3 regions of the Halobacillus sp. Marseille-Q1614 genome follow, and region 2 is predicted to be linked to each of the others. Evidence: riboswitches for the same ligand, from Rfam matches in the RefSeq annotation. Region 2 holds a riboswitch; each other region holds the start of a gene.

Region 1 (8,171 bases), 730 kb from region 2:
TTTATTTGAGTAATGAGTATGATTTAATTTCTGCTACCTGTGGCTGATGGCCTCTCGTAAAGGCCGTTAATCCTGTTCGGGCCAGCTCTTTAATTCCATAAGGCCGAAGCAGATCGATCAGTGCATCCACCTTGTCAGAATTACCTGTAACCTGAACCGTCATGCTTTCACGGCTGACATCGATGACTGTTGCTCTGAACGGTTCAATGATCCCCTGGATTTCTGTTCGAATCTGCGGGTTGCTGATGACCTTCACCATCGCCAGCTCTCTTGCCACGATGGCTTTATCGGTAATGTCAGATACCTTCAGTACGTCGATCTGCTTGTTGAGCTGTTTGGTAAGCTGTTCAAGCTTCCGCTCATCTTCTACTTCTACAACAAACGTCATTTTGGAAACTCCTTCTGTTTCCGTACGGCCGACTGAAATACTTTCAATGTTGAACTGCCGCTTGGCAAGAAGTCCGGTTACCCGGTTTAAAACTCCGCTACGGTTATGAACCGTTGCTGTGACAATGCGTTTCATCGTGTCACCCCAATCATTTCGTGTAGTCCTTTACCTGGAGCAATCATTGGATATACATTTTCCATTGGTGCTACCCGGCAATCGATGACAGCTGGATGAGAATTATTTAACACATCCGGGAGAATTCTTTCGATATCCTCTTTCGTTTCGAGTTTGTAGCCTTGAATATTGTAGCTTTCGGCTAATTTCACAAAATCCGGCTGAGACTGGGCAAGTGAATGAGAATAACGCCCCTCATAAAATTTCTCCTGCCATTGTCTAACCATTCCTAACGCCTGGTTGTTGACGATGATTACTTTTACAGGAATGTCTCTTTCCTGAAGTAAGGAAAGCTCCTGCATCGTCATTTGGAAGCCGCCGTCTCCTACGATGGAAACTACGCTTGCTTCCGGATCGGCCAGCTGAGCACCAATCGCTGCAGGGAACCCAAATCCCATTGTTCCTAAACCGCCGGATGTTACCCATTTGTTCGGCTGGTGGAAGCTGTAATACTGAGCGGCCCACATCTGATGCTGTCCGACATCTGTCGTTACGATTGATTTACCGCTTGTATAAGCGTGGACTTTTTTCATGAGCCACTGTGGGGAGATCTGATCTTCTTGATCGTCATGCCACAGCGGATATTCCACTTTATTTTGGTTTGTTTTTTCCAGCCATTCCTGATGGTCTAAAGCACTGATGCTTCGATTGTTTAACGCCTCTAAGGCTGCTTTGGCATCTGATACGATCGGAATAGCTGTCGGTACGTTCTTTCCAATTTCAGCAGGATCGATATCAACATGGGCGATTTTCGCGTTTGGCGCAAAATGCTTTAAGTTGCCTGTTAGACGGTCATCAAACCGGGCTCCGATATTGATGAGAAGGTCACATTCATACAGCGCCATATTGGCTGCATAAGTCCCGTGCATGCCTCCCATTCCAAGAGACAGCTCATCACTTCCGGGGAAACTTCCCAGTCCGAGCAAAGTTGTTACAACCGGAACTTGATAATTTTTAGCGAACTGCCGCATGTCTTCTGAACCTTTAGAATGAATGACGCCTGCTCCGGATAATATGACCGGTTTTTTTGCCTGCAGCAAGGCTTCATGCAATTTATTGATCTGTAAGGGATTAGGTTTAATCGTCGGCTGGTAGCCAGGGAGATGGAAATCGGATTCCACTTCCGCTTCATGAACAGTCGACGAAATATCTTTTGGAATATCTACAACTACAGGTCCGGGACGCCCGGTTGTTGCAATGTGAAAAGCTTCCTTGACTACACGAGGCAGCTCTTCAATTTGCTGTACCTGGTAATTGTGTTTCGTAATTGGTGTTGTGATCCCCATAACGTCTGATTCCTGAAAAGCGTCTGTTCCGATGACTCCTTTGGCGACTTGCCCTGTAAAAATAACGACAGGCAGCGAATCCATCATGGCATCAGCGATACCTGTAATTAAGTTTGTTGCACCCGGCCCAGAGGTTCCGATTACGACGCCCGGCTTGCCAGACACTCTTGCATATCCTTCTGCCGCGTGAATCGCTCCTTGCTCATGCCGTGGAAGGACATGATCAAATGATTCACCGGCACGGTAGATCGCGTCGTAAATCGGCAGGACTGCTCCTCCTGGATAACCAAATAAAGTATCAACACCCTGCTCTACCAAAGAATCCACTAACAGATCAGCACCCGTACGCGGCGTCGTCTTAACCTTCTGAGTTGCTTCAGCCTTCATTGTTTTAATCCCTCCTAAATTACATATAAAAAGACCTTCTCACCCTCATGCTTCCTACAAACTAGACACTTGTAGAAAGTACGAGGGGCGAAAAGGTCTTTGGTTATTTTCCACGGTACCACCCTCATTTACGTACAGCTTTCGTACGCCTCAGGGAGCCTCATTGATTCAAGCTCCATTTTGATAACAGGTGCTTTGATTAAAACACCTGATCCCACTTACTTGGTGATGCCGTTCAGTTGGGACACTCAAGGATGATGTCGGAAATAAGAAGCAATTCCGGGCTTCCAGCAACCCCGGCTCTCTGTAAATGCTTGAACTTATTCCTTTATTCCTGTCTTCGAGTTAACGTATTTAGTTTTCATAATTAGCTGACTTGCGCTTTTCCCTTAGATGGATACACTTGATAACCATCTGTTGTCGTTACTTTTCTGAATTCAGAAAGCAGGTGATTCGTTACTGCTCCCGGCTTCCCTTCTCCTACCTGACGCTGGTCAACTTCTACAACAGCAATGACTTCAGCTGCTGTTCCTGTTAAAAATACTTCATCTGCGACATAGACATCATGTCTTGTAAACGGCTCCTGCTTGACGTCATAACCGTGTTCCTGAGCCAAATCGATAATAGCGTTTCGGGTAATTCCTTCTAAAGCTCCTAAATAAACAGGAGGTGTATAAATCGTTCCATTTTTCACGATAAAAATGTTGTCTGCTGATCCTTCAGTTACATAGCCTTGATCATTTAACATAAGAGCTTCATCTACGCCTGCCTGGTTTGCTTCCAGTTTCACTAAGATATTATTTAAATAGTTTAATGATTTGACTTGCGGAGGCAGAACATCCGGCCGGTTTCTGCGGCTTGATACAGATGCTAAGCGTACTCCGCGTTCATATAACTCTTTAGGAAATAAAGCAAGTGCTTCAGCAATGACAACCACACGCGGACTTGAACAGCTGGCAGGATCTAACCCGAGATTTCCAGTACCTCGTGAAACAACGACACGAATATAAGCCGTTTCCAGCTGGTTTTTGCGGACTGTTTCAGCAATAATCTGCTCCAATTCCTCCTTTTCATATGGAATATGAAGCATGATTGACTTGGCTGAGTCATAGAGGCGTTTTAAGTGTTCATCGAGCTTAAAGATGTTGCCTTCATAAACGCGAATGCCTTCAAACACCCCGTCACCATATAAGAAACCATGGTCATAGACGCTGACGACAGCCTCATTTTTATCCACGAATTCTCCGCTTAAATAAATCCACTGGTTGCTCATTTAAAGCACTCCTTTCTCTTTAAATTTTGGTTTTCGATAAAATATTAAGGTTTGGGTGACCTTGTGCAGGCATGCACTCCTGCACATTGGTCAAAAAGGTCTATCTTCCACATGAATCAACTTTCGCAGCCATTAGTTTGGAGAAGCGTTTTAGTTGATTGAGGACTACTTTAACGCCATTTTCAGAAAAGGTCAACAGGTTTTTCGTAAATTTTCTGACTAATTTGATTATTAAGTTAATTTGGTAAGCGTTTTCATTCATGAGGCTATTGGGATCAGACGTGTTTTCTAATTTTTGTTTTTTTCTTTTTTATCTGAAAACTGAACGGGAAATGTTCTCAAAAACGCAATAAATCGCCTCTTTAGAGCCGATTTTCATCACACTGTCGAATGGGCTTATTATGTATTTTTTTGTACAAAAACCCTGTTGAAAATTCAACAGGGTTTGACTTAATCTCTATTTTAATTTTTAGCTATGTTGATATTCTATTAAAAACCTTCTCTTATCGAGACTTTTCTTTTTGCGAACACTACTTTTGCTAGAAGAAAGGGAAAGGTATTCCCGCCCACGGGGTCTGCCTAAAAACTAAAGCTTAGGAGTAAAGCTCAATTTTTTACTTGAGAACATATTTAGCGAGCATTCTCTGCACTTCCTCAATCGGACTGTCTTTCTTAAAGAGCTTCTGGATCGGTGCCGATTGCCCGGACAGCCAAATTTTCAATTCAGATTCAAGGTCAAAGCTGCCGGCAGTTTCCGTGCTGAAGTGAGTAATACTATTATAAGGAATCGAGTGGTATTCTACTTTCTTCCCAGTCATCCCTTGCTTATCTACTAAAATAAGTCGTTTGTTTGTAAAAATAAAAGAGTCTCTTAACACTTTATATCCGCTTTCTACCTTTTCCTCTTCAATAAGAACTCCTTCAAGTTCTTTGCCAAGTTTCTCTTCATCTACTTTACTGGCGTTACCCATTAGTCCATCGAGCAGTCCCATCGCTGTTCCTCCTTTTATACTCATTTACACTTTTTTCTGATATGAATCGGAGAACTGCTGTCTTTCATGCTCTCCTCTTTTTATATTAATATAAGACTTTTCATATTGAGACCAGCTAACAGCATCCCTGTTGAACAGATCTTTATCTTTTTACCCACCGTATTCTTTACCCAAACGTTGGCCATCTGCTTTTTATTTTTCATTTTACTATTAATCGGGGGAATGCGTCCGCTTTCCAGAACAGTTCCGCATCCCCCCCTTCTTACTTTCATAACTTTAGCCTGCTTCCGGCAGTTATATCAATATAAATAGGCTAGATCCCTCGATAAGGAAAATTCGTTATGCCTTTTACTGTAGTTTTTATTTTAAATACACCGCCTGCATAGGGATATTGGCTCAATTGTTCTTCATTCATGTCTTTTCTCGCTGTTGTAACATACAATTCATCTATGTTCTTACCGCCAAACGTACAGGAAGTCACATTCACAGCAGGCACCGAGATGAAATTAAGCTGCTCCCCTGTCTCTGGGTTCCAGCGCGAGACTCCACCGCCTGAATAATGGGCAATCCAAAGCATACCTTCAGTATCGATCGTCATGCCATCTGGAAAACCAACATCGTCCGGGAATGTAATCACAGGTATCGGGCTTGAAATTTCACCTGTTTTTAAGCAGTAATCATATTTCACAACTTTACCTGTTGGTGTATCAATAAAATACATGATCTTATGATCAGGTGACCAGGTGATCCCATTTGAGATCCCAACATTGTCTATTTTTTTTCTGAGCTCGCCATTTACGTCAAGGCAGTACAAAGCGCCGGAAGTTTTGTTTTCTTCCGCATCCATTGTTCCAGCCCAAAATCGTCCATAGGGATCACATTTCCCGTCATTAAAACGATTTCCCGGCAGGTTTGATTCCGGGTCTTCGATCAGATGTAATGATTTTGAGTTCCAGTTCAGCTCATATAAGCCCGTCATTAAGGCGACAATCAGTCCGCCATTTTGCTTTAAAGCAGCCGCCCCCACATAGCTTTCAAGGGTAATTTCTTCCCGCTCTTTTGTTACTGTATCAAGACGATGGATTTTCTTTTCTAATATATCTACCCAGTAGAAATGCTGGTTCTCAGGGTCCCAGCACGGTCCTTCACCAAGAGTTGATTGACTGTTTACGACTAGTTCGGCATTCATAATATAAAAACTCCTTTTTATCTATCTCGTTAACTACCTTCTATTTTTTCAGGAGGAAACCCTTTTTAATAAAAAAATTTTAAATATTGCAATTAAACCCTTGTAATATGTTCCGCAATCCTGTAAATTAGGTTGCAAGCAATTTTATCCAAATTAATTAAATAATTCTCTTATCAAGAGAGGCAGAGGGACTGGCCCGACGAAGCCTCAGCAACCACTGATTCGATTCAGTACGGTGCTAACTCCAGCAAGTTGTTGAACAACTTGGAAGATAAGAAGGTGTATCCAACAGACGAAAGTCTTCTTCTTATCTACTAAGGAGAAGACTTTTTTTATTGACTTTGACTGAAAAAAGGAGAATCGCAATGTGCGCTAGACAAACTGAAACGAAATTAGTCCATACAGGAAATAACAATAATGATCCATCCGGGGCGATCAATGCTCCCGTTCATTTATCAACCGCTTATGAACATCCTGGCATCGGCGAATCCACAGGATATGACTATACAAGAACTGGAAATCCAACGAGAAGCCTTTTAGAGAATTCGATTGCCGATTTGGAACACGGTCACGCAGGGTTTGCCTTCAGTTCAGGGATGGCTGCTATTCAAGGAGCTTTATCCCTTTTTAAATCAGGAGATGAAATCGTCGTCTCTGAGGACTTATACGGGGGAAGCTACCGGTTATTTGAATATTTATCAAGACAGTACGGGTTAAAATTTCACTACTGTGACAGTCAGAAGCTAAATGATATTGAACACTACATAACGGACCGGACAAAGGCCCTTTATGTAGAAACGCCGACCAACCCTCTGATGCACTTAGCAGACATAAAAGAAATCTCAGGGATCGCAAAGAAATATGGATGCCTGCTGATCGTAGATAATACGCTTTACACGCCATATCTTCAGCAGCCATTATCAGAAGGAGCGGACATCGTGATTCACAGTGCCACAAAATACTTAGGCGGCCATAATGACGTTCTCGCCGGTTTAGTCGTTGGAAAAGATCCTGATATCTGTGAACAGCTTGGATTTTACCAAAACACTTCAGGAGGTGTTCTTTCTCCCTTTGATTCGTGGCTGCTTATGCGAGGGATGAAGACATTAGCGTTAAGAATGAGGCAGCATGAATTGAATGCCAAGGAGGTTGTGGAGTATCTACACAATCATCCGGAAGTCACTCACGTGTTCTATCCAGGAAAAGGCGGGATGCTCTCCTTTCGTTTAAGTGCCGAACATTGTATCGATCCGTTTCTTAGAAGCTTATCTGTCATAACATTTGCCGAAAGCTTAGGAGGAGTAGAAAGCTTCATTACGTATCCCGCAACACAAACACACGCCGACATCCCAGAAGAAAAACGGCATTCCTACGGTGTATGTAACCGGCTGCTGCGCTTTTCAGTCGGTATTGAGCACCCGGAAGATTTAAAAGCAGACCTAGAGCAGGCCCTGTCACACCTACAAAAGGAGGAAGTATATTATGACTAAGCCACATACGTTCCAAACGAGGTTATTGCATAACGACCATAAATTTGATCCGGCAACTGGTGCGGTGAGCGTGCCCATTCAGCAGGCATCGACTTTTCACCAGGCTGACTTCGACAACCCAGGCCAGTATGACTACAGCCGATCCGGAAACCCGACGCGTGAGGCTTTAGAAGATACAATTGCCCAACTGGAAGGCGGAGAAAGAGGATTTGCTTTCGCTTCTGGAATGGCGGCAATCTCTACGGCGTTTATGCTTTTATCAAAAGGTGACCATGTTGTCATCTCTGAAGATGTGTATGGCGGCACCTTCCGCATGATCCATGACGTACTTACCCGCTTTGGCATTGACCATACCTTTGTAGATATGACCGATCTGCATGCTGTAGCTACGGCGATACAGCCTAATACACAAGTGCTTTATATTGAAACACCTTCTAATCCGCTCTTAAATATTACCGATATTCAGGCGGTTACAAAGCTTGCTAAAGCCAACGGCTGTCTAACATTTGTTGATAACACATTTATGACACCGGCCCTGCAGCGTCCGCTTGAACTCGGTGCCGATCTTGTGCTTCATAGTGCTACTAAATTTATTGCCGGACATAGTGACGTTGTCGCAGGATTAGCGGTTACAGATAAGAAGGAAATTGCAGACCAGCTCTCCTTTTTACAAAATGCGTTCGGATCAATTCTTGGAGCCCACGACTGCTGGCTCGTCCTAAGAGGGTTAAAAACACTCGACTGCCGGCTCAAGCAGTCATCGGAATCCGCCGATAAAATTGCGAACTTTTTATCCGCACACCCGTTTGTTGAAGAAGTCTATTACCCGGGCTTCCGCACTCATCCCGGCGCATCGATTCATTCTTATCAGGCGAGCGGTGCCGGTGCCGTGCTTTCCTTTAAGTTAAAAAATGCCGAAGAAGTAAAAGCGTTCAGCCAGAATGTCGAGCTCCCGGTATTTGCCGTCAGCCTGGGTGCCGTCGAATCAATCC
Region 2 (8,171 bases):
CCGTCGGATTTAAAAACTTCCGATATTTGCTTTTAGAACTCGTTACACTTAACGCTCCCATCGACCGGCCATGAAAACCACCGATAAAGGATACAATATAAGGTCTTTCTGTCACATGTCTGGCAAGCTTAAGGGCTCCTTCCACCGCTTCAGCTCCACTGTTTCCAAAAAAGAAGCAGTCCAGGTTTCCCGGCATTATTTCGGCAAGCCGGTCTGCCAATTTCAGGATCGATTTATATATAATGACGCCTGAAGGACCATGTCCGAGCTGATCAGCCCCTTCTTTAATCGCCTCTACTACTTTAGGGTGTCTGTGACCAACATTTGTCGTGGCTATCCCTGATGTGAAATCTAAATATTCTCTTCCATCCGCCCCGAAATAATAGCATCCTTCTTCTTTTACAACTGGCAAATTCGGATGGTCTTTCGCCATACTGGGCGCTAGACGCTCAGACATATTATCTACAAGGTGACTCCACTCATATCCCATAAATACAACCTCCTGCATCGTTCTGTATATTTTGATAATAGATTGTTGATTCAGCTTGGAACGGCGAGACTTCTGCTTAAAAAACGGACTGGCAAAACCCCGCAGTGATGTACGAAGGAAGTTCGATTAAATTCGGTACGTCCTATGACTCCACATCGTGTGCGGCCGCTTAAAAAGCGAGCGGAATTCCTGTGAGATCAACAGTGAAAAGGTAAAAGAACCTAAAAGAAAAACAGGTGCGCTATTAAAGCAGCGATTGGCAGAGTAATCACGGTTCGCTGCAAAAAGATGACAAAAAGCTCAAGTAAATTAATTGGTATTTTTGACTTGATAAGCAAAATTCCAATTTCCGACATATAAATCAGCTGAGTTAATGACATAACTCCGATTACAAAACGGGTGAGCTCAGATTCAATGCCAGATCCGACAACAGCTGGTAAAAACATGTCCGCGAATCCTACGATCATCGCAGGGGCAGCAGCACTCGCTTCCGGAATCTGCAAGACGTTCAGCAAAGGAATAATCGGATACGATAAAAGTGTAAAGACCGGTGTAAATTCCGCAAGGATCAGCGCAATGGTCCCTAATGCCATGACAAGCGGAATTAAACCAAACCAAATATCAGCTACGTTGTAGATTCCCCGGTTAATGACATTGCGGACGCTTTTTACCTGGTCTGCTTTTTTTACTGCTTGATCTACGGCCCACCGGAAGCTCGAAACCCCTTCTGGGACACGTTCGTCAATTTGCTTGCCGACAGGCTCATAATATGTATCTTTCTTTTTCGATAATGGCGGAATGCGCGGACATATAATAGCGGCCACAACCCCGCATACTACTACCGTCAAGTAAAACTGAACAAAGAGATGATCGATTCCGAGAAATCTTGCAATAACAAGGCTGAAGGCAATCGATGCAATTGAGAAGTTTGTGGCTACAACGGCTGCTTCACGTTTTGTATAATATCCGCCATCATATTGCTGTGTTGTAAGGAGCACCCCTACCGTTCCGCTTCCCATCCAGGAAGCAAGCGCATCTACTGAAGAACGTCCCGGCAGTTTAAAAATCGGGTGCATGACTTTACGAACCATAGACCCTATAAAATCCATAAGTCCAAACTCTAATAGAAGCGGCATAAATAAGCTGGCAAACAAAAACCAAACCATTAGTACAGGCACGAGATCATATAGGACCACTTGGCCGGTAAGTTCAGAAGAAATAATAGATGGACCGGTTCCCGTTAAGGTTATCGTCGCAAAGAGCGCTCCAACAAATCGGAGAAGTATCCAGAATAATCCGATATCAAACAGTGAAGACAAAAACGGCTGCTGGCGAATAGAAGGTGCAGCAGCCGTTTTTATCACCAGGCATCCTATCGCTGAGATCCATAACACACATGTCATAAATAAAGGAATAATATCCGAAATGGCAGCCTGAAGGCCGTCGGCTAATATCCCAAGCCCTATCGTAACTGTTCCATTTACAGAGACAGGTACGAGGAAAAGAAGGATTCCTGCTAATGATGGCAGCAAAAATTTCATCAGCTGTTTGAACGAATACTGCTCAGTAACTTCTTGTGCTTCTTGCTTTCGTAATTCCACAAATAATCCCCCCATTGATGAATTAAAATATTATATTTATTAGTACATAGTACTCAATTCATAAAAGCGACCTTTTGATAATACATTTTTACGTATAAAGATTCAATAGAGGATCTGTTTTTATGTAAGTCCGCAGAAATGCGCTTATATCAACCTTTTGACAAGTATATCAAAATAATCCCCTGCATAACTTTATATTTTGAAAATTCACTACATTTTAATTATAAATTACAGAAAATTATAAAATTTACAAATGTCCATTGGGCCACATAAATGGTTTTTAATGTAAAAATACCTGAAGGAAAAGATTGTCAGAAATTTATTTGTATAAAAGGTTTGTTAAACGGCCTTGTTGGAACAGAAAAAGCAAGGGGTTATGCGAGACTTCTGCTTAAAAAATGGGCGGGCAAGACCGTGCAGCGCGAGGTTCGCGAGTAGGCTTGACCGTTCGTGCGCGGAATGGGAACAGGCTCCTTTTTTCATGAAGGGCAACATTTACAATTAACAAAAGTTATAAAAAAGGAAAAAATTTTGAATTTTCCCTTGATTCCCATTCCTTTTTCGTGTAGTCTAAATCGCAACGATATTTATAACTTAATACTAAAGATTTTCTTATCCAGAGAGGTGTAGGGACTGGCCCGATGAAGCCTCAGCAACCACTGAATCAATCAGTATGGTGCTAAATCCAGCAAGTTTTAAAACTTGAAAAGATAAGAAGGAGAATTGAACGTTCAAAAGTCTTCTTCTTAGAAGGCTTTTTTTTATTTTAGCGAGGAGGACTATTCATGAATTTAAAAAAAGCCCTGCATAATTACACGTTAGTGGGAGACGGTGCTATGGGTACACTATTATATTCCTACGGGATTGATCAATGTTTTGAAGAATTAAATCTCTCCCACCCCTCAGGCGTTCTTGATGTCCATAATGCCTACGTAGCTGCAGGCGCTGATGTGATTCAGACGAATACATATGGCGCCAATTACGTGAAACTTTCCCGTTATGGGCTTGAAGACAAAGTGAAGGAAATAAACACAGCAGCTATAGAACTTGCGAAGCAGGCAGCGACAGACAGCAATTATGTCGTTGGAACGATTGGAGGGATCCGCTCCTTTAAGAAGCAGGCGGTTTCCTTAGAAGAAATAAAGCGCAGCTTCCGTGAACAGCTTTACTCGATGTTATTTGAAGAGGTCGACGGTATCTTGCTGGAGACTTATTACGATCTGGAAGAACTGACGACCGTTTTACAAATCGCCAGAAAAGAAACGAACCTGCCGATTATTGCACAGGCTTCTATGCATGAACCCGGTGTTCTTCAGGACGGTACGCCTTTGCCTGAAGCCCTGGCTACATTGGAAAAGCTCGGCGCTGACGTGACGGGAGTGAACTGCCGGCTTGGACCTTACCATATGACTCAGTCACTGGAGAAAGTGCCACTACCTAAACAATCTGTATTGTCTGCCTACCCTAATGCCAGCCTGCCATCTTATCAGGATGGAAGGCTCGTCTATAAAACAGATGCCGACTATTTTAAAACAAGTGCCCGCTCCCTCTATGAGCAAGGAGCCCGTCTAATTGGCGGCTGCTGCGGCACAACACCGGAACATATCGCCGCGATAGCCAATGAAGTAAAAAGAAAGAAACCGATTCTTCATAAGGAGGTTCCTATTGATGAAAAAGAACCTCAGGAAAAAATTGAGGTAAAACAGACGAAGCCTCACCTACATGAAATTGTTGCAAAGAAACCGTCAGTCATTGTGGAACTTGACCCTCCCAAAAAATTAAATACTGACCGATACTTGCGAGGGGCAAAAGCTCTGCATGAGGCCGGAGTTGATTCGATTACGCTGGCTGACAATTCTCTCGCTTCACCGAGAGTCTGCAACACGGCAATGGGCTCAATCATAAAGCAAAAATACAATATTAATCCATTGGTCCACATCGCCTGCAGGGACCGCAATCAGATTGGCCTGCAGTCTCACTTAATGGGGCTTCATACATTAGGAATTACAGAAGTGTTAGCTATTACCGGTGATCCAACTAAAATTGGAGACTTTCCCGGAGCCACCTCGGTTTATGACTTTTCTTCATTAGACTTGATTCAATCCATTAAGCAGTTAAATGAAGGGCAGTCCTTTTCAGGGAAATCGTTAGGAATGAAAACAAACTTCTCTGTGGCCGCCGCGTTTAATCCTAATGTAAGAAACTTAAACCGGGCTGTTGGACGGCTTGAGAAAAAAATAAAATGTGGAGCTGATTACTTTATCAGCCAGCCCGTTTACAGTGAAGCACAGCTTTTAGAAATTTATGATGCCACTAAACATATTTCAGCACCGATTTATATTGGAATCATGCCGCTGATCAGCGCCCGGAATGCTGAGTTTTTACACAATGAAGTGCCAGGCATAAGCTTATCCGATGATATCCGAAAACGTATGGAAACCGTAAGCCACAACCCTTCCCTCGCTCAGGAGGAAGGGATTGCGATAGCTAAATCATTAATTGATACAGCAGTAGAGCTCTTTAATGGAATTTACTTAATCACCCCATTTTTGCGCTACGAGATTACTGTAGAACTCACCCGCTACTTTAAAGAAAAAACAAAAGGAAGGACAGATGCAAATGACCACATTATTTCACAAACAACTATCCAGTAAAATTCTTGTCCTCGATGGCGCAATGGGAACAATGCTGCAAAACGCCGATCTTACACCTGAAGACTTCGGCGGCGAACTGTATGATGGATGTAATGAATATTTAAACATTACCGCCCCCCATGTTATTGAAAGAATTCACCGAGAATACCTTGAGGCGGGCGCCGATATTATTGAGACGAATACGTTTGGAGCTACCGATCTCGTTTTAGATGAATATGAATTAGGTCACTTGGCCGAAGAACTCAATATCAAAGCGGCCCAAATCGCCAGACAGGCAGCCGTTCAATATTCATCCGAAGAGCATCCCCGCTTTGTTGCCGGCGCAATGGGACCTACTACAAAAACTCTATCTGTAACAGGCGGGACGACTTTTGACCATTTAACAAAGGCCTATGAGGAACAAGCAAGAGGGTTAATTAAAGGCGGAGTGGACGTTCTTTTACTAGAAACCTCTCAGGATATGCTGAATGTAAAAGCCGCCTATATCGGAATAACCCGGGCTTTTAAATCCCAGGTTGTCGAGCTTCCTTTAATAATTTCTGGCACGATTGAACCGATGGGTACTACATTAGCCGGCCAGAACATTGAAGCTTTCTATTTGTCCCTAGAGCATATGAAACCGGCCGTTGTGGGACTGAACTGTGCCACAGGACCTGAATTCATGCGTGACCATTTACGTTCTTTATCAGATTTAGCGACTTCTTCCGTGAGTTGTTATCCTAACGCCGGCCTCCCGGATGAAGAAGGAAACTATCATGAAACCGCTGAATCCTTAGCTGAAAAGATTGCAGGCTTCGCCGAAAAAGGCTGGCTGAATCTAGTGGGAGGATGCTGCGGAACGACACCTGAACATATAAAAGCTCTTTCAGAAGCGGTAAAGGACTACTCTCCAAGGGTTGCTCCTTCTTCTCACCCCCATGCTGTTTCAGGGATCGAGCCATTTATTTATGAAGATCAAAGCGACCGTCCTATTCTAATTGGTGAACGTACAAATGTTATTGGATCGAGAAAATTTAAAAGGCTGATTGCTGAAGAAAAATTTGAAGAAGCATCTGAAGTAGCACGAGCTCAAGTAAAAAAAGGTGCTCAAGTAATTGATATCTGTCTGGCTGATCCTGACCGTGATGAAGCTCAGGATATGGAAGAATTTATGAAGCAGGTCATTAATAAAGTAAAAGTGCCGCTGATCATTGATTCCACAGATGTGGAAGTTATCGAAAAAGCACTTAAGTACTCGCAGGGAAAAGTAATCATAAATTCAATTAACTTAGAAGACGGCGAGGAACGATTTGAGGAAATTGTACCGTTGATTCACCAATACGGTGCGGCAGTTGTTGTAGGAACTATTGATGAAGAAGGAATGGCAGTAACTGCTGAAAGGAAACTGGAAATTGCCATTCGGTCTAGAGATATACTTGTAGATCAGTATGGATTAGCCGAATCCGATCTGATCTTTGATCCTCTCGTTTTCCCAGTAGGGACAGGAGATGAACAATATATCGGTTCTGCAGAAGCAACAATTGATGGTATTCGCTTAATTAAAGAGAAGCTTCCCAAATGTCAAACGGTTCTCGGGGTAAGTAACGTATCCTTTGGGCTGCCTCCTGTGGGCAGAGAAGTTTTAAATGCTGTTTACTTATACCACTGTACAAAAGCAGGACTTGATTACGCAATTGTTAATACAGAGAAGCTGGAACGCTACGCTTCCATTGCTCAGGAAGAAATTGACCAGGCCAACAAACTGCTTTTTGAAACTACCGATGCTACACTTGCTGACTTTACTGCTTTTTATAGAGGAAAGAAAAAAGAAGTTAAAGCACCGACTTCTACGATGAGCCTGCCAGAAAGACTCGCTCACTATGTTGTAGAAGGAACAAAAGAAGGTTTGATTCCCGACTTAGATGAAGCCCTCGAAACTTATGAAACACCACTTGATATCATTAATGGACCGCTCATGGACGGGATGGCTGAAGTCGGGCGCCTATTTAACGATAATCAGCTGATCGTAGCAGAGGTATTGCAAAGTGCAGAAGTAATGAAAACTTCGGTTGCCCATCTGGAGCCGTACATGGAGAAGGATGATACTTCTAATAAGAAAGGGAAAATCTTATTAGCAACTGTTAAAGGTGATGTGCATGATATCGGAAAGAACCTCGTCGATATCATTCTAAGTAATAATGGGTTTGAAGTCGTTGACTTGGGGATTAAGGTAACTTCTACAGACTTGATTTCTCAAATTAAAGAAGAGAACCCGGACTTTGTCGGGCTCTCCGGCTTACTCGTTAAATCCGCACAGCAAATGGTGCTTACCGCACAAGATCTTAAACAGCAGGAAATTAGTATTCCCATATTAGTAGGCGGCGCGGCTTTATCCAGAAAGTTCACCAATACAAAGATTGCCCCTCAATATGATGGAACTGTATTTTATGCAAAAGATGCGATGGATGGGCTCGCTTTGTCTAATCGTTTAAGTAAAAAAGAAGAGCGTGAACTGCTTATTAAGGAACAGCAGGAGAAACAAGAAAAGGCGGTCGCCCTGGGAGCAGAGCAAAAGGCAAAGCAGGCCGCTAACACTGCCGTTTTAGAAAAACCAGTTTCAACGGTATCTAAAACGGTGCCTGTTTACACCCCTCACGATTTTGATCAGCACATCATAAGAAACTTTTCTGTTGCCCATATTGAGCCTTACATCAATATGCAAATGCTGATCGGGCATCACTTAGGTTTAAAAGGCAAGTTTTCTAAACTGATTGAGGAGAAAAATGAAAAAGCAATTCATTTAAAAGAAGTAGTAGACGAATTGATTGGAAAAGCCCAAAGAGAAGGATTGATCCAGCCATCTGCCCTGTATCAGTTCTTCCCTGCCCAGTCGGACGGTGATGATGTTATTATTTATGACCCGGCTGACAAACAGACAGTTATCGAACGATTTACTTTTCCAAGACAGAACCGCTCCCCTTACCTTTGCCTGGCGGATTACCTCCGTTCAGTAGCAAGCGGCGAAATGGATTATGTCGGTTTCTTCTCCGTTACCGCAGGAAAAGGAATTCGTGAACAAGCTGTAAAGCTAAAAGAAGAGGGAGAATATTTGAAGAGCCACGCCCTTCAAGCCCTTGCCCTGGAAACAGCAGAAGGACTGGCTGAGCATATTCACCAGCTGATGCGCGATAAATGGGGCTTCCCTGATGCGACAGACTTTACGATGCAGGAACGCTTTTCCGCCAAATACCAGGGTCAGCGTTATTCCTTTGGCTACCCTGCCTGCCCGGACTTAGAAGATCAAAGGAAGTTATTTAAGTTAATTCAGCCTGAACAGATCGGTGTTGAACTTACAGAGGAATGCATGATGGAACCTGAAGCTTCTGTAACAGCTATGGTATTTGCCCACCCTGAAGCCCGATATTTTAATGTTCATTAAGGCAAAAA
Region 3 (8,171 bases), 1.7 Mb from region 2:
GCCTGCTCCCATTCACCTTCATTAAAAAGCTCGTGATAAAATAAAGGCCACTCTTTATACATTTTTTCTTCCGTTTTTATTAAATGAAACCATTCATACGTTTTCTGTGCATCTACTATCACATCTTTCCCCGCCTGCATTACCAATAAAGGCAAGCCTGGAAAGCTGCCGGCATGCTTAAACGCTAACTGAATAGCTTTCTGAAATTCCCGGTACCACCTAACGGACACCTTTTTGAGCATGAGTTCATCTGTTTGATAGCTTTCAATAACCTCAGGATTATTTGTCACCATCTCCGGCTTTACAGGTGATGATACGAGCAGACCCGGACACACTTTGTTTAAAACTCTACCTGCAATCTCCATAGGTTTTGAAGCTCTCTGCCCGAGTCCAAGTGCCGGAGAAGACAAAATAACCCCATCCAGATGAGGCTGCAATTTTTGCATGAACCTTATAACAATCAAACCGCCCATGCTGTGGCCTAGTACAAATAAGGGGATTTCATCTTCAGCTTCATTTATCCATTCCATAACTTTATGTAGATAATCATCAAAAGACTTGATGTGTCCTCTTTTCCCTTCTGACTCGCCCTGACCCGGCAGATCGCCAGTAATCACACGATAACCGTCCTGCTCCAGTCTTTCGATCACATGAGAGTAGCGCTTTGAATGTTCAAAAGCGCCATGAACAATAATAACCGTTGCTTTTGGACGCAACATTTAATCGTTCCCCCTGCCATTTGCTATACTAAAACTACCTATTATTATAAGGGGGATATCGATGATTTGCGAATATAATGGAAAATTCCCGCAAATTGATTCTTCTGTATTTGTTGCAGAGGATGCTGTCATTACGGGAGAAGTAAGTATTGATGAAGAATCAAGCATATGGTTTAAAACCGTCATTCGGGGAGACGTGGCCCCTGTAAGAATCGGACGCCAGGTGAACATACAGGATTTAAGCATGCTGCACCAGAGCCCGAACCGCCCGCTGATTATTGAAGATGGAGTAACGGTCGGCCATCAGGTGACCCTGCATTCCGCCCATATAAAAAAGAATGCGCTTATTGGAATGGGTTCTTTAATACTAGACGGAGCTGAAATTGGAGAACAGGCGTTTATCGGAGCGGGAAGCCTTGTACCTCCTGGTAAAAAGATCCCTCCGCGCACCCTTGCGTTAGGCCGGCCCGCCAAAGTTGTAAGAGAGTTAACAGCAGAAGATTACAAAGAGCTGGACCGAATCAGGAAATCTTATGTAGAAAAAGGACAAGCTTATAAAAAACTTCAGAGCTAAATAAAAAGCCGTTACCCTTTATTCGGGTAACGGCTTTTCTTCTTTTCGCGGACTCTAGTTAAGGCCTAAGCGATCTTTTAACTGCTCCGCTTTATCTGTTCTTTCCCAAGGGAACTCTACATCTGTACGTCCGAAATGGCCGTAAGCAGCAGTTTGGCGGTAGATCGGACGGCGAAGATCAAGCATTTTAATAATGCCGGCTGGACGAAGATCGAACAGTTCACGTACAACTTCTACCAGCTTCTCTTCTTCTACTTGACCTGTTCCATTTGTATTAATAGAAATGGAAACAGGCTGTGCCACTCCAATAGCATAGGCAAGCTGAACTTCACATGAATCAGCTAATCCGGCAGCTACGATATTCTTAGCAACATAACGAGCCGCATAAGCAGCTGAACGGTCAACTTTCGTCGCGTCCTTACCGCTGAATGCGCCTCCGCCGTGACGGGCATAGCCTCCATAAGTGTCTACAATGATCTTACGTCCGGTTAAGCCTGCATCCCCTTGAGGACCTCCAATTACGAAACGGCCTGTTGGATTAATAAAGTATTTCGTCTTATCATCAATGAGTTGAGACGGTACAACCGGAACAATCACTTGCTCATGAAGATCTTTCTGGATTTGTTCCAGTGTGACCTCTTCAGCGTGCTGAGTAGATATTACAATTGTATCTACACGAATGGGCTTGTCATTTTCGTCATATTCTATAGTTACCTGAGTTTTTCCATCCGGACGCAGGTAATCCAGAGTTCCATCATTGCGAACATCTGAGAGGCGCTTGGCCAGCTTGTGAGCGAGGGAAATTGGAAGAGGCATTAATTCTTCAGTTTCATTATTGGCAAAACCGAACATTAACCCTTGGTCTCCGGCTCCGATGGCTTCGAGTTCTTTATCGCTCATCTTGCCTTCCCTGGATTCTAATGAGACGTCAACTCCTCCTGCAATATCAGGGGATTGCTCATCAATAGCCGTTAATACAGCACAGGTATCTGCATCGAAACCATATTTGGCTCTCGTGTAGCCGATGTCTTTAATCGTCTGGCGGACGATGGCTGGAATGTCCACATAAGTACTTGTGCTGATTTCTCCTGATACTAGAACAAGCCCTGTAGTGACGGTAGTTTCACAAGCTACCCGTGCATTGGGATCGTTTTTTAATATTTCATCTAATATTGAATCTGAAATCTGATCACAGATTTTGTCCGGGTGACCCTCTGTGACAGATTCTGATGTGAATAACCGGCGGTTGGCAGGCATTCTGTAAACTCCTCCTTCTGTTAAGTACAAAGATTCGACGGAACTCTTTACCCGTATCTTTTAGAAGTTTATAAACGTAAAAATTCTTAACAAACAGAATTTTGTGGGTATCGATATGTGCTTTTAAAAAGAAAAAACCCTTCCTACACTCGAGGAAAGGTGCTGTTTCCTTTCGCTCTTATCGTCCAAAGCCACGTATGACTTTGCTTCAGGTTAGCACCATGCCAAGTGAATGACGGGTTGCCGGGTTTCATAGGGCCTGTCCCTCCACCAGCTCTGGATAAGAGAGTATCCGTTCGGACTAATAGTATCGAAATAGAGCATACATGTCAATTAATATTCCAGGTTTATGAAATGGAGCACGACCCATTAATACACTGTTTCTTGAAGATATTGTAGCGGTTTCTTGCGATCCCTTTATAGAGAGGATGGCCGATAAGTGAAACACCAGGAATATTAATGAGGAGGCCGAGAGTAAACAGCGTCGGCATTCGCAGTAATAAGTACTGTAATGCCGCAAATCCCCGCTTCACTTCATTTTTATGGGTGATGACGTGAATTTCTTTCTTAAGGGTTCTTACACTGCTTGCAGAAATCTTATATTCTTCCGCAAACTGTTGAAGAGGCTGCCACTCCATTTTCCGAAACCAATCGAGCGGCTGAAGGATACTTTTCGTCTGCTGGCACAGATAACAATCTTCATCAAATAATATTTTCACTTTGCTCATCATTTCACATCCCCTCAATAACATTATATCCCAGTAATGAATAAAATAAAAAATAAGCATTTTTTAAATTAGTATGGATTATTAATTCTAATGTGTTATACTTTATTTCAAAGTTGACCATTGGCTCCATTTAAAATATTTACAGTAAAGGCGGGTAGACACATATGAGTACGATTAATCAAATGTCTGAGCTTAACCAATTACTAACCCAACCAAATGTCCATCACCATTTATCCGTTCCTCTATTAGTTGAAAAAATACTATCTCGCAAAGAAGGAACGCTGACAAATAGTGGTGCAATTCAGGCTACGACGGGTGCTTATACGGGTCGTTCCCCTAACGATAAGTTTATCGTAAAAGATGACGATTCTTCTCATTATGTGAATTGGGGGAAAACCAATCGCCCGATTGATGAAGATGTGTTCGTTAATTTATACCACAAGGTTTTGGACTATTTAAAAGGAAAAGACGAAGTGTTCGTCTTTAAAGGGTTTGCCGGTGCTGATGAACGATACAGACTTCCTATCCAAGTCATCAATGAGTTCGCCTGGCATAACCTGTTTGCTCATCAAATGTTTATCCGCCCGGACAGCGAAGATCTCAACGAACATGAAGCGGAATTCTCTGTTATTTCAGCTCCAACCTTTAAAGCAAATCCCGAAACGGATGGAACGAATTCAGAAGCGTTTATTTTGATTTCCTTTAAACATCGGATCGTCCTCATCGGGGGAACCGAATATGCTGGAGAAATTAAAAAATCTATCTTCTCAGTTATGAACTTTCTCCTGCCGCAGAAGAACGTCCTTCCTATGCACTGTTCGGCCAATGTCGGAAGTGAAGGGGATGTAGGATTATTCTTCGGTTTATCAGGAACAGGAAAAACGACTCTTTCTGCCGATCCTAACAGAAGGTTGATCGGTGATGATGAACACGCATGGTCCAACTATGGCGTTTCGAACATTGAAGGCGGATGTTACGCGAAATGTATCAACCTTTCTGAGGAAAAAGAACCTCAGATCTATAACGCCATTCGTTTTGGCGCCGTACTGGAAAATGTCCTTCTTGACCCTTATTCTCATAAGCCCGATTATGAAAATACGACATTAACCGAAAATACAAGGGCCGCTTATCCACTGAATCATATTAAGAACACAGTGGTACCCAGCGTAGCAGGCCACCCGAGAACCATTATTTTTCTAACAGCAGATGCTACCGGGGTGCTGCCTCCGATCAGCAGGTTATCTAAAGAACAAGCGATGTACCACTTCCTAAGCGGCTATACGAGTAAGCTGGCTGGAACCGAACGCGGGGTTACTTCACCGCAGGCTACCTTCTCGACTTGTTTTGGTTCGCCTTTCCTTCCATTAGCACCTTCCGTTTATGCGGAAATGCTGGGAGAAAAAATTGACCAATTCAATAGTGAAGTATATTTAGTGAATACAGGCTGGACAGGTGGAGCTTTTGGCCAAGGAAAGAGAATGAACCTATCTCACACAAGATCGATGGTTCATGCTGCCCTTGAAGGCGAACTGAAATCTACTGAAACATATACAGATCCAGTATTTGGTCTTGAAATTCCAACTCACTGCCCGGGAGTGCCTGATGAAGTGCTTATTCCAAGAAAGGCCTGGAAAGATACAGCCGCCTATGATGAAAAAGCACATGAACTTGCTTCTAAGTTCCATGAGAATTTCAAGCAGTTCACGATAGCCAGCCATGAAATTAAAGATGCTGGACCTTTATTTGGAAGATCATAATTAACGTATCCTCATCTCCTCATATATAGATAAAGCCGTGCTGATAACAGCACGGCTTATTTCTTTTATAAGTACTTCTCTTCTATTATTTTTAAACATTGAGGGAGTACTTCATCCTTCATCATAAAGCTGTACAGTTTATTTTCTTTCAGGCTGTCCGGCAGCCGGCTTAACAATACCGGTCCCTCTGTTTCATAATAATGAGGCTGATCTTCCAGCTTTTCGATATAGGCGTAATAGACATTTTTAATAATCGTCCCGCCTTTACCGGATACGTAATATTGCCCGATGTAGTTTAATTTATCTACGTAGGCACCCGTTTCCTCGAAAACTTCTCTTAGTGCTGCCTGCTCTGCTGTTTCGCCTTTTTCCACTTTGCCTCCCGGGAATTCCAGACCTCTATCTTTATGCTTAGTTAACAGCCATTGATCTTGAAATCGGCAAATAACCCATACATGCTTTGGAGCCGTTGAAAACGGATGGTCCTCAAAGGATAGTTTTACTTGGTTTCGATAAAAATCATAAAAAGTCTTCACGTAAGATCATCTGCCTTTAATACGAAGTTATGTATTTTTAATACTTTCCTCTATTTTAAATCGTATCATAAGCGAAGAGTAATAAAAACTCCTGAAAAAGCCGTAATTTATTAAATGAGGCTTAATTATAAGGAAAGCCGCTTCCTTATTGAAGCGGCTCTTCGTTTTTTAAATCTTCCAAAACACCCATTTCAGTAATATGATTTTTCGTTTTTTCATCGCCAAGTTCGTAGATCATTCGAAAAGCGCCTTTCATGCCATCATCATATTCATCATTATCCATATCCTGATGATACGGTTGAAAAGGAATATGAGCACGATAGAACGAGCGGGTGTCCGCATTGTCAATCTCATCAAATATCTCTCTCAGCAGCAGCAGATCGTATTCATCTGCATAAATAATAAAATCATCATTATTTCCATCATGGTTGATTGATATTTCTTTCGTTCCGATATTCACATAATATGGTTTCTTACTCATAAAAAAAACCTCCTTAGCTGTAGGTTTTACAAACAAAGAAGGTTTTATTACGGCTTTTCCATCATTTAAATCTCTTTGGACAAACCTTGCAGTAATCACTGTCTGTATGGAGCCTGTGTGATAAACAGCAGCATTTCCTCTGTCTTGCTCCTGTTTCCAATTTGGGCTGTTCCAGAAAGTAGGTAAAAGGATTATGACTCGTCCCAAACGTTTCACCCGGCAGATCTCTGACGATATAGTAGAAATCCTGCTTCATCCGTTCTGTTTCTTCCGCTGAATACCATTCGGCCAACTGCCTTTCATACAGCCGAAACATATAAACAGAAATATTTTCCCACATGACGTCCATGGATAGGCGGGTCAAGTGATTGATATGCAGAAATACTGGACGCACAATTTCTTTAAATAGATGGTCCAGCTCTTCTCTCATCCACTGCTCCCGCGTTTGGTCAACCGGCTGAGTCACCACTTTAGACAGCAGGTGCAGACGCGGCAGCCACTTTTTCTTCTCATCCACTCTTATAAGTTCCACATTGTCGAGGTTCATATTAGGGAACTTATTAAAAAGTGTCATCGAAGCCAACGGAATCGTAGCGATAAAGTTCGCATAGCGTTTAGATAAAACAGATGCCGTCGTTAAAAAGAACTCGGACTCCATATACGCATGAATCTCATCGAGGGTTTCCTGAACTCCTTTTTTGTTCTGCAAAACCTCTCCTTTAACCACACCTAATATATCTTCAGATGGTGTTGAGTCTAAAAAATATTTAAAATTCTCACTTAGAAAAACTTCTTCATCCCTTGTTAATGAAACCATTATGTCACCTCTGCCCGTCATTCAAATCTTCTGTTTTTAAGTGTATGATTCAAGCTCGAAATTGTCAAAAAGGGCTGCCTTATAACGTAAAGCGATCTTCCTGCTTTGTGAAGCTGCGTAACACTTCTTTATTTATAGAAACACCTATCCCTTTTCCATGAGGGACCTGCATCATTCCGTTATTTACTTCAAAGTAAGGATTAATAATATCTTTCTCAAAATAACGCAGCGAACCGGACAGGTCGCCAGGATATTGGAAGTTAGGCAGCGAGGCGAGCGCAAGGTTGTGAGCTTTCGATATGCCTGTTTCGACCATACCGCCGCACCAGACTGGAATGTTATGGGATTGGCATAGATCATGAACGTGAATGGCAGCAGACAAGCCGCCAATCCGGCTGATCTTAATATTCATAATCCGGCAGCTTCCAAGGGCGATGGCCTGTTTTGCATCTTCATAGCTTTGGATAGATTCATCTAAGCAGAGAGGTGTCTTCATTTGCTTCTGAGCCTGCTGATGCAAATAAAAGTCTCCTGATGGAAAGGGCTGTTCAATCATTAACAGACCGAGGTCATCAAGTTTCACGACTTCTTCCAAATTCTCTTCCTCATACATCCCGTTGGCATCGATCATAAGAGGAAGATCTGGATGCGTCTCCCGGACAGATAAAATCATTTCTCTTTCCTTGCCTTTTTCAACTTTCAGCTTAAAACGGGTGTACCCCTCATCTAATAAGGAATCAATTTCTTCCGCTGTATAGCTGCTCAAGCTGATCACAGCCCCTGCTTCCACTTCTTCTTTCACTCCTCCAACCAGACAGCTTAAACTTACATTTTGCTGCTTGGCAGCTAAGTCCCAAAGCGCTCCTTCAAGGCCGGCTTTTGCCATCGGATGTCCTTTTACAAAAGACACGGCTTTATGAAACTGCTCTGGCTTTTTTAAACCTTTTACTGCTGGAATTAAAAAATTACTTAGAACATGCCTCGCCGTCTGGATCGTTTCGGAAGTGTAAAAAGGAGAAGGAAAAGCCGTAACTTCTCCCCAGCCGCTTAATCCAATATGATCTTTTGCTTCGACTACGATAACCGGCCGTTTTTCCAGAGTCCCCTGATGTGTAACAAACGGCTTTTTTAACGGCATTTCAACCTGGATAAGCCTTACTTCTTTGATATTCATATTAATCCCTCTCCTGTATATATTCAGGGAGTTTTCTTCTTACTAATTTGTTAGATGCATTTCTCGGCAGTTCATCAATAAAGTAGACTGCTCGAGGGAACTTGTAGCTGGCTAGCTTGTCTTTACAG

The links. Region 2 has a riboswitch for S-adenosylmethionine ahead of HUS26_RS12095 (bifunctional homocysteine S-methyltransferase/methylenetetrahydrofolate reductase). Riboswitches for the same ligand answer to the same signal wherever they lie in the genome.
Region 1: linked by a shared signal. The riboswitch ahead of HUS26_RS08310 (methionine biosynthesis PLP-dependent protein) and the one ahead of HUS26_RS12095 (bifunctional homocysteine S-methyltransferase/methylenetetrahydrofolate reductase) in region 2 are both predicted to bind S-adenosylmethionine.
Region 3: linked by a shared signal. The riboswitch ahead of metK (methionine adenosyltransferase) and the one ahead of HUS26_RS12095 (bifunctional homocysteine S-methyltransferase/methylenetetrahydrofolate reductase) in region 2 are both predicted to bind S-adenosylmethionine.

Annotation. Positions count from the first base shown of each region.
Region 1 covers NZ_CADDWH010000001.1:1,648,179-1,656,349, forward strand. The annotation lists gene ilvN (acetolactate synthase small subunit) at 2-523, opposite strand; gene ilvB (biosynthetic-type acetolactate synthase large subunit) at 520-2,235, opposite strand; gene ilvE (branched-chain-amino-acid transaminase) at 2,603-3,508, opposite strand; gene HUS26_RS08295 (PH domain-containing protein) at 4,123-4,500, opposite strand; gene HUS26_RS08300 (hypothetical protein) at 4,581-4,772, opposite strand; gene HUS26_RS08305 (SMP-30/gluconolactonase/LRE family protein) at 4,814-5,689, opposite strand; SAM riboswitch class I at 5,857-5,967, shown strand; gene HUS26_RS08310 (methionine biosynthesis PLP-dependent protein) at 6,055-7,179, shown strand; gene metC (cystathionine beta-lyase) at 7,172-8,171, shown strand, end outside.
Region 2 covers NZ_CADDWH010000001.1:2,381,548-2,389,718, forward strand. The annotation lists gene HUS26_RS12085 (aspartate aminotransferase family protein) at 1-490, opposite strand, end outside; gene HUS26_RS12090 (YjiH family protein) at 712-2,091, opposite strand; SAM riboswitch class I at 2,701-2,808, shown strand; gene HUS26_RS12095 (bifunctional homocysteine S-methyltransferase/methylenetetrahydrofolate reductase) at 2,877-4,745, shown strand; gene metH (methionine synthase) at 4,711-8,163, shown strand.
Region 3 covers NZ_CADDWH010000001.1:649,885-658,055, reverse strand. The annotation lists gene HUS26_RS03225 (alpha/beta hydrolase) at 1-719, opposite strand, end outside; gene HUS26_RS03220 (gamma carbonic anhydrase family protein) at 781-1,293, shown strand; gene metK (methionine adenosyltransferase) at 1,348-2,550, opposite strand; SAM riboswitch class I at 2,726-2,837, opposite strand; gene HUS26_RS03210 (thiol-disulfide oxidoreductase DCC family protein) at 2,898-3,278, opposite strand; gene pckA (phosphoenolpyruvate carboxykinase (ATP)) at 3,443-5,035, shown strand; gene ytkD (RNA deprotection pyrophosphohydrolase) at 5,101-5,571, opposite strand; gene HUS26_RS03195 (hydrolase) at 5,717-6,052, opposite strand; gene HUS26_RS03190 (hypothetical protein) at 6,114-6,869, opposite strand; gene menC (o-succinylbenzoate synthase) at 6,949-8,043, opposite strand; gene HUS26_RS03180 (o-succinylbenzoate--CoA ligase) at 8,045-8,171, opposite strand, start outside.